4 regions of the Streptomyces sp. NPDC041124 genome follow, and region 1 is predicted to be linked to each of the others. Evidence: riboswitches for the same ligand, from Rfam matches in the RefSeq annotation. Region 1 holds a riboswitch; each other region holds the start of a gene.

Region 1 (2,173 bases):
TCGCGGCGGAACTCGTACGCTACGAGACGAAGGTGGACTGGGCGCAGCGGTTGTGGGTGGCCTTCGCCGACAGCTTCGTGCCCGGCTGGTACGACTCCGGCACCGGCGAGATCGCCATCCCGCTCGGACAGGGGGCCCTGTACCTGGCGATTCCGCTGGGACTGCTGTTCTACGTCCGGCACCGCATTGGCGCGAACACCTGGCGGCGGCTGCACCGGTTCGTGATCGTCGTGTACGTGCTGAGCGTGTGGCACACGCTGCTGTACGGAACCAACGTCTGGTACGGGGAGTGGCCGCGCACCGTCCTGTGGCTGCTGCAACTCCCGGTTGCGGCACTGCTGTTGCTGCGTCTACTGAGACCGGCCCGGCGGGCCGAACGGCTGGGCTCCCCCGGTGGGGGCGCGGCCCGGCCGGACTGGTGGGTGCGGGCGGCGGGACGGGCCGCCGTAGCGGCCGTCGTCGTCGGGCTGGTCGTCGTGGTGGTGTCGGGCCGTGACGGCGGACGGGACCGCCCGGACCACCCGCCCGTGACGGCCCCTCACGCCCAGGAGACGGACTGACGGCCGGTACGGCGCCCCGGGATGGGATGATGGCCGACGACAGGGCGACGGCGGAACGAGGAAGCCGGTGTGAATCCGGCGCGGTCCCGCCACTGTGATCGGCGAGCGAGTTCCGACAGGCCACTGCCCGGCAGCGGGTGGGAAGGGCGGGACGAGCATCGACCCGAGAGCCAGGAGACTCACGCGGTCGCCTCCTCGACGACCACCGGGGCGGATCTCCCCGGAGAGAGGGACGGCACCGCGTGCCCGCAACGCCCACCGGACGAACGATGGACGACAAGAGGCCCGCAACGGCCACCGACCCCGTGCCGTGCCGCATCGTCGTCTGCCGCGACTGCTGCTGCGGCAGCCCCAAGGTGACCGGCGTCGACCACACAGCTCAGACCGAACGCCTGCGCGCCGCGGCACCGGTACGTGTCTCCGACTGCCTCGACGCCTGCGAACACGCCAACGTCGTCGTCGTACAGCCCTCCGCCGAAGGCCGCGCCGCCGGCGCCCGGCCCGTCTGGCTCGGACTGGTCAACGACCCGGACGCGACCGAGGACATCGCCGCCTGGGCACGCGCCGGCGGACCGGGCGTCGCACCCCGGCCGGACATCCTCGACCTGTACGCCATCACGCCGCCACGACGGCGTACGGCCTCCTGACCGTACGGACGCGCACGGTGGTGGTGTGAGCGCGCCGGGCGTGACCGGTCCGGCTGCTGCTTCACGCCGGCTGCCAGACCTGGGACAGGTGCCCCGCAGCTACTCGAACCGTTGCGGAGTCAGCCCCATCGAGTACTCCTCCGGCCGGCGGAGCACGCGCCGGCTCAACTACGGCGGCGACCGGCAGGCCAACGCCGCCCTGCACCGCATCGTCATTACCCGCCTGCGCCACGACCCGCACACCCAGACGTACGGCAGGGGCTCGCACGCGGCAGCGTCGCGATCACCCGGGTCCGACTGCGTGCGCGCGGACTGCCGTGCCTTTCCAGTAGTCCTACAGCGGTGCTCACTCGGCCGTTGAGGCCAGAAGGCACGGCAATCCGCTACTTCACCGGGCTGACCCGCTTGCTCGAACTCAGAGCAGGTCACGCTCCATCAGGTCGTCCGCTTCCTCCCAGGTGACGAAGGAGCACGCTCCGGTATTCAGGTCGACGGCCACGGGCAGGTTCCCGCCGAGTTGCATGTCCTGACGTCCGTGATCGAGGTACTCGACATGGTCGTAGGGAGCGATGAACCGTCCCTTGTCCGTGAAGCAGTACTCGGGAATGATCCTCACGTTGGAGGACAGCCCCCATGCTCTGCTTTCCTCCGTGAGGAACTCCGCGGCCCTGCGCTCGGCTTCTTCCGGGTCGAGCATGTCAGTTGGTCCTCATCACGTAGTAGTCGCGGTATCTCTTGTGCGCCGGATTGGCCTTGCCCGACTGGAAGTCGAGGAAGACCACCTTTCCATCGATGTTCGCGACATTGAAGTAGTGGCCCACGCCCTTCCTCGGCCATGCTCCTATGATCGCCCGGGCACCGGGTCCCCAGCGCAGCATGTCGCTCACGATGACGTTGAGACCGCCGACCTTCCGGAACGGTAGCCCCGTCATCGCTGACACCTCGGCCCGCGTCAGCGGGCGGTCT
Region 2 (2,173 bases), 370 kb from region 1:
CCCCAGGGAGAGGGCCGGCAGCACGCCGGCCAGCAGGGTGACCAGCACGCGAACATAGGCGGGATACAGGTCCGGGCCGATGAGGACCAACGGCCGTTCGGTGTACTGGGCCGCGTACCGCACCGGGTCCCCCAGTTCGCCGAGCACCTCCCGCTCGGCCGTCCGGTGGTCGCCGCCCCGGCCGTCGATGGTGTCGGCGATGGTGGCGCGGAGCTCTTGGGCCACGTCGTCACGCTGGTCGGCCGGAAGCCGCCGGACGACCTCGTGGACGTAGCGCTCGGTGAGCACCCCCGTACTCATTCGTTCTCCTTGGTGAGTCGTGAGATCGAGGCGACGAGTTCCTGCCATTCGCGCACCAGGCCCTCCCGGACGCGGGATCCGTCGGGGCTGACGCGGTAGAACTTGCGCGGCCGGGACTCGTCGGTGTTCCACTCGCTGGTCAGCAGCCCTTGTTTCTCCAGGCGCCGCAGCAGTGGGTACAGCGTGTTTCCGTCGACGGTGACCCCCGCGTCGTCGAGCGTCTCCAGGAGCGCATAGCCGTACTGCGGTTTCCGGAGCAGCGCCAGACAGGCGAGCACCACCGTCCCGCGGCGCAGTTCCTGCGCCTGGCTCAGGGTCAGTTCTTCTACGGACACAACCCACACGATACTGTGTGCCGCACACTAATGTCACCCCCCGAACAATGTGAATGTTCCCCTCCGGCGCTCCGAACGCCCGCTCTCCGGCGCTCCGCACGCCGCGCCGTCCGACACCCTGAACGCCGCGCGGCACGGGAGGACGCACGGACCGGTGGACGCCTCACCGTCCGCGCGCCCCCGGTGGCGGCTTGTCACCGGACCGGAACGGGCACTACTGTCACCACGCCTTGGTGACGGGAAATCGGTGCGATACCGGTGCGGCCCTCGCCACTGTGATCGGGAAGTCCGGCTCCGGCCCTCACGGGCAGCCACTGGGTTCTTCGGAACCCGGGAAGGCGGAGCACGGGCGGTGGTACCCGTCAGCCAGGAGACCGGCCAAGGCGCGTCAACCATCCACGAGGTGCTGGAGAGGGTCTGCTGAGCCATGCACATAGCCGAGGGTTTTCTGCCACCGGCGCACGCGGTCGCCTGGGGCGTCGCGTCGGCGCCGTTCGTCGTCCACGGAGCCCGGTCGCTCGTCCGTGAAGTGAGGGAACATCCCGAGAGCACACTGCTGCTGGGCGCCTCGGGAGCGTTCACCTTCGTCCTGTCCGCGCTGAAACTTCCCTCGGTGACGGGCAGTTGCTCCCACCCCACCGGTACGGGACTCGGCGCGATCCTGTTCCGGCCGCCGGTCATGGCGGTGCTGGGCACCATCACGCTGCTGTTCCAGGCGCTGCTGCTCGCCCACGGCGGGCTGACCACGCTGGGCGCCAACGTCTTCTCGATGGCCGTCGTCGGCCCGTGGGCCGGGTACGGCGTCTACCGGCTGCTGCGCCGGTCGGGTGCGCCGCTGATGGCGGCCGTGTTCTCCGGCGCGTTCGCCGCCGACCTGTCGACGTACTGCGTGACGAGCGTGCAGCTGGCGCTCGCCTTCCCCGACCCGGGCAGTGGATTCCCGGGCGCGCTGGCCAAGTTCGGGGCCATCTTCGCGGTGACGCAGATCCCGCTGGCGGTGAGCGAGGGCCTGCTGACCGTGCTGGTGATGCGCATGCTGGTGCGGTCGAGCAGGGGCGAGCTGACCCGGCTCGGCGTACTGGTCACCTCGGTGGCCGGAGGGAAGCCGGCGAAGTCGGCGGAGGGGGTGGCCCGATGAGCCGCGACGCGAAGATCAACGCTCTGCTGCTGCTCCTGGTGGCCGCGCTCGCGGTGCTGCCGCTGGCGCTCGGGCTCGGCGACCACAAGGAGGAGCCGTTCACCGGTGCGGACGCCGAGGCGGAGACGGCGATCACCGAGATCGACCCGGACTACGAACCGTGGTTCTCCCCCCTGTACGAACCGCCGTCCGGGGAGGTCGAGTCGGCGCTGTTCGCCCTCCAGGCGGCGATCGGCGCGGGCGTCCTCGCGTACTACTTCGGACTGCGGCGCGGGCGGCGGCAGGGCGCTGAACGGGCGCGGGAGCGGGCCGCGGCGGGCACCGGCGCCGAGGCCGGCGCGGGGGACGACGCAGCCGCAGAGCGGACGGTCTGACGGCCCGTGCTGCCGATCGACGCGGC
Region 3 (2,173 bases), on a different contig from region 1:
GGTAGAGGGCCCCCTGTCCGAGCGGGATGGCGATCTCGCCGGTGCCGGAGTCGTACCAGCCGGGAACGAAGCTGTCGGCGAAGGCCACCCACAGCCGTTCCGCCCAGTCCACCTTCGTCTCGTAGCGTACGAGTTCGGCCGCGAACATCAGCGCGTGCGCGAACATCAGGGCCATGGTCGTCAGGCTGGTGGTGCGGTGCCAGCGCTCCAGTACCTGCCGGGAGACCGGCAGCCGGGCGGGGCGCGGTCCCGACAGGAGCAGACCGAGCATGACCGTGCCCCAGGCCCACAGCAGTCCCGACCATCCGAACGCCTGGCTGAGCAGGTACATCCAGTAGGTGCCGGGGTCGTCCATGAACGGCATGACCGCGACGGTGTCCGAAGCACCCGATTCCATGCGCGCCCACAGGAGGGCGAACACGAGCACGGTGACCACCACCGCCGCGGTGGCGTCGGGCAGGGCGGCCCGCAGGTCGCCGCGCAGGGCGACGCGGTCGCCGGGAAGCCGTTGCCTTCCGGGCGGGACTGCTGCCCCGTCTTCGTCCGGCCTCGTGTCCGATGTCATCAGGGGCCTCCCGGGCACGGGCCATCGCAGCAGCGGTGCGCATGTGGCGTGAGGCAACAAGTCTGGCTGATGAGGGAGTGATCCCCAGAGGTGTTGTCCGGCCAGAGCCGCCACGAGAACTGCGCGGGGCACACCTGGTTTCTGCCTCCCCTCCACATTCAAGACAACCGCCGAAGCCCCACTGTCGCAGGAATACGAGCGCCTCTGCGCTGATACACGCAGTCGGTTCGCGCCTCCCGTCCGCCCGGACGTCCGGTGGTGCGACGCAAGAGAGAACCCGGTGCGAATCCGGGACTGTCCCGCAGCGGTAAGTGGGAACGAAAGCCGTCGATGTCACTGGGCCCGCGTCAGGGCCGGGGAAGAGACGGCCGGTAGGTGTCCTCGAACGGTGAGGACGTGCCCGCGAGTCCGAAGACCTGCCACTGCGCCCGCGTCCCGCGCGGGCTGTGCACGTGACCTCGTGGACTGGGTCGGCGGTATGGGTGGTCGTACGTCGTGCGTATGGCCGCGCCTCCTTCCCTCTCGGTGTTCAAGGCCCGGTACGGAGGAGGACGGTGTGCGGAACCCAGCCGGTTCGCGTCGGCCGTACCGACCCCGGGTCCACGTGCCGTCCGACGGACCGGGGCCGACGACACTCGGACCCGCCGCGGGCGTCCTCCGGGAACCTGACGTGTCCGGCGGCACGGTGTCCGGTGTCTGCCACGGCACTCTGGGCGAGCTGTACCAGGGCCCGTTGCGTGCGGGCACCGACCCTGAGATCGCGGTGGTGTCCTTTCCCGTGGACCGTCACTCCTGGGTGTACTTCACACCGAGGACGGCGGCCGGTCCTCAGCCACATGCCCCGCCCCTCGGGGAGAAGTCGGTGGCAGCGGCGCGGCTCTTCCTCGACCACTACGGCCTCACCCTGCCACCGGGCGACTGGCACACCCGCTCCGAACTGCCGGTGGGCGTGGGGATGGCCAGTTCCACGGCGGACATCGTGGCGACGCTGCGCTGTCTGTTCCGCGTCTTCTCCCTGCCGTACGACACGGACGTGGTCCTCGGCGTCCTGGCCGGCATCGAGCGCGCCGACAGCGTCTTCCTCGACGAGTTCGCCCTGTACCTCAGCGGGCGGCACCGGGTGGTGCGGCGACTGGGCCCGGGCCTCGGCTTCCACACCGCCTTCGTCACGGAACCCGGCACGGTGGACACCGCCGCCGTCACTCCCCTGCTGCTGGACCACTACAGGCGCCGCGGCGAGGAGTACCGACGGTGCCTGACCGATCTGGTGAAGGGCTTCGACTCGGGAGACCCGGCCGCCGTCGCCCGTGCCGCGACGACCAGCGCCGCGTTGTCTCAGGAGGTGCTGCCCAAGGCGACCTTCGGCAGCCTGCACGCCCACCGTGAGCGGTTCGGCGCCGACGGCGTCTTCGTCGCCCACACCGGCTGCCTGGCCGGCTATCTCTTCGCCTCACGCCCGCGAGCCGAGGTCAAGTCCGAACTCTCCGCGTTCTTCCACTCGCTCGGCCACCAGTGCACCTTCGCCCAAGGAGGCTACGGGTGATCCACCCCCACATCGCCGACGCCCTGAAAGTCCCGGACCTCGTCCGGCTCACCGATGGCCTGGTC
Region 4 (2,173 bases), on a different contig from region 1:
CCATGGGCAAGGGCCTGACCGACCTCCAGCCGCAGCAGGGCTTCGCCGCCCAGACCAGCGCCGCGACGGTCATCCTGGCCTCCTCGCACCTCGGCTTCTCCCTCTCCACCACGCACTCCGTCTCCGGCGCCGTGATGGGCGCGGGCCTGGGCCGCAAGGGCGGTGTCGTCCGCTGGTCGACCGCCACGCGGATGTTCGTCGCCTGGGGTCTGACGCTTCCCGCGGCGGCCCTCGTCGCGGCCGTCGCCGAGTGGATCTGCGGCTTCGGCAGCTGGGGCACCGCGGTCGTGGCCGTCTTCCTGGTCGCCTCCAGCTTCGCCATCTGGAAGATCTCCCGGCGCGAGGTCGTCGACCACACCAACGTCAACGACCACGACGTCCCGGGCGAGGAGCCCGGCGTGGTGACGCAGGCGATGGCCGCCGTGACCCCGCCCCCGGCGGGCATCGTGAGCGAGGAGCTCGCGGCCACCATCCCGGCACCCAACGACCCGGCGTCACCGGCCAAGACCACCGTCTGACCGCGAACCGGTACGAAGGAAGAGAAGCACCATGCAGATCGACTGGGCAGCCCTCGGCTCCGTCTTCGGCGTCAGCCTCGTGGTCACCGTGGCCCTGGTGGCCCTGTTCACCCTCGGCATCACCGGCCTGTCGCGCCGCGAGCGGGCCGCCGCGCAGGGCGAGTCCGCGGTCCTGGCCGTCACCGGCGCCTACGCCTGCTTCGCGGCGTGCGCGGCCGCGGTGGGCTACGGGATCTACCTGATCATGGCCTGACCGCGGACCGGATCATGCCCTGATCCAGGATCGCCACCGTCCGGCGGGCGGTGCGGGAGCCACGGCTCCCGCACCGCCCGCCGACGTGTGCCCGCCTTCGCCCGCGGTTCACCCACCGGAACCCCTCTGTGGATCTCGGCACACTTCAGCCTCGCAGGTCAACGGCAGGTTGACGGCCCTTCGGGGGCCGTGGTGGACTGCCACAGCCAATACGGCGGCAGGAGAGGAAGCCGGTGCGATTCCGGCGCGGTCCCGCCACTGTCACCGGGTGAACACCCGGGAGCCAGGAACTCTCACCGCCGGTCTCGTCGAACCAGGGCGCGGACACCCTGAGTGAGGACATATCGCCATGCGCGGCAGCCTGTCGAGGTCGATCAGCGACACCCCACCCCGTTCCGGGGCCGTTCCCTCCGGATCCGTCACCGGCTGACCCATGGGTGCCGATCGCGTGTTCGCGTACGGCGCCGCCGCCGGCCTCCTCGGCGACCTGCTGCTCGGCGATCCCCGCCGTGGGCATCCGGTCGCCGCTTTCGGGCGGGCCGCGGCTGCCGTGGAACGGGTGCTGTGGCGCGACGACCGGGGCCGTGGCGCCGTGCACACCGCCGTGTGCGTCTCAGGCGCCGTGGCGCTGGGCGGCCTGGCCGCCCGCTGTGTGCGCTCCTCCCCCGCCGCCTCCGTCGCCCTGACCGGCGTCGCCACCTGGGCGGTCGTCGGCGGCACCTCGCTGGCCAGGGAAGCCCGTGCCGTCGGCCGGGCCCTGGAGGCGGGGGACGTCGAGGCGGCCCGGGCACGGCTGCCGCACCTGTGCGGCCGGGACCCGCAGGCGCTGGACGCCGACGGGATCGCCCGCGCGGTGGTGGAGTCGGTCGCCGAGAACACCTCGGACGCCGTGGTGGGGGCGCTCGTGTGGGGCGCCGTCGCCGGTGTGCCGGGCCTGCTCGGCTTCCGGGCCGTCAACACGCTGGACGCGATGGTCGGCCACAAGTCCCCCCGCCACCGCCGTTACGGCTGGGCCTCCGCCCGCCTCGACGACGTCGCCGGCTGGCCGGGTGCGCGGCTGACGGCCGTGCTCGCGGCCGCCGCGGGACCGGATCCGCGCGGCGCGGTGCGGGCGTGGCGGGCCGACGCGCACCGGCACCCGAGCCCCAACGCCGGCCCCGTCGAGGCGTCCTTCGCCGGTGCGCTCGGGGTGCGGCTCGGCGGAACGCTCTCCTACGGCGGCCGGGTCGAGCACCGGCCGGTGCTCAACGGCGGCGGCCGGGCCGTCGCCGTCCCCGACATCGACCGGGCGGTACGGCTGTCACGGCGCGTGGGCTGGCTGGCGCTCGGCGCCGGTGCCCTCGCTCGGAGCGTGTGGAAGGGACGCAGGTCATGAACGGTGGGGGGCTGCTGGTCGCCGGGA

Evidence for each region. Region 1 has a riboswitch for cobalamin ahead of ACZ6A9_RS11790 ((2Fe-2S) ferredoxin domain-containing protein). Riboswitches for the same ligand answer to the same signal wherever they lie in the genome.
Region 2: it holds a riboswitch for cobalamin, as region 1 does, so the genes downstream of both, ACZ6A9_RS13425 (energy-coupling factor ABC transporter permease) here and ACZ6A9_RS11790 ((2Fe-2S) ferredoxin domain-containing protein) in region 1, are expected to answer to the same signal.
Region 3: it holds a riboswitch for cobalamin, as region 1 does, so the genes downstream of both, ACZ6A9_RS15195 (GHMP family kinase ATP-binding protein) here and ACZ6A9_RS11790 ((2Fe-2S) ferredoxin domain-containing protein) in region 1, are expected to answer to the same signal.
Region 4: it holds a riboswitch for cobalamin, as region 1 does, so the genes downstream of both, ACZ6A9_RS04660 (cobalamin biosynthesis protein) here and ACZ6A9_RS11790 ((2Fe-2S) ferredoxin domain-containing protein) in region 1, are expected to answer to the same signal.

What each region holds. Positions count from the first base shown of each region.
Region 1 covers NZ_JBVIYR010000004.1:21,165-23,337, reverse strand. Annotated here, with positions in the region: gene ACZ6A9_RS11795 (ferric reductase-like transmembrane domain-containing protein) at 1-560, shown strand, start outside; cobalamin riboswitch at 593-741, shown strand; gene ACZ6A9_RS11790 ((2Fe-2S) ferredoxin domain-containing protein) at 830-1,207, shown strand; gene ACZ6A9_RS11785 (transposase) at 1,233-1,568, shown strand; gene ACZ6A9_RS11780 (hypothetical protein) at 1,623-1,904, opposite strand; gene ACZ6A9_RS11775 (DUF6531 domain-containing protein) at 1,906-2,173, opposite strand, start outside.
Region 2 covers NZ_JBVIYR010000004.1:393,125-395,297, forward strand. Annotated here, with positions in the region: gene ACZ6A9_RS13415 (HAAS signaling domain-containing protein) at 1-300, opposite strand, end outside; gene ACZ6A9_RS13420 (PadR family transcriptional regulator) at 297-635, opposite strand; cobalamin riboswitch at 850-1,032, shown strand; gene ACZ6A9_RS13425 (energy-coupling factor ABC transporter permease) at 1,063-1,773, shown strand; gene ACZ6A9_RS13430 (energy-coupling factor ABC transporter substrate-binding protein) at 1,770-2,147, shown strand; gene cbiQ (cobalt ECF transporter T component CbiQ) at 2,154-2,173, shown strand, end outside.
Region 3 covers NZ_JBVIYR010000005.1:80,007-82,179, reverse strand. Annotated here, with positions in the region: gene ACZ6A9_RS15200 (ferric reductase-like transmembrane domain-containing protein) at 1-565, opposite strand, end outside; cobalamin riboswitch at 775-999, shown strand; gene ACZ6A9_RS15195 (GHMP family kinase ATP-binding protein) at 1,236-2,108, shown strand; gene ACZ6A9_RS15190 (cysteine synthase family protein) at 2,105-2,173, shown strand, end outside.
Region 4 covers NZ_JBVIYR010000002.1:59,430-61,602, forward strand. Annotated here, with positions in the region: gene ACZ6A9_RS04650 (inorganic phosphate transporter) at 1-518, shown strand, start outside; gene ACZ6A9_RS04655 (hypothetical protein) at 550-771, shown strand; cobalamin riboswitch at 948-1,083, shown strand; gene ACZ6A9_RS04660 (cobalamin biosynthesis protein) at 1,205-2,146, shown strand; gene ACZ6A9_RS04665 (cobyric acid synthase) at 2,143-2,173, shown strand, end outside.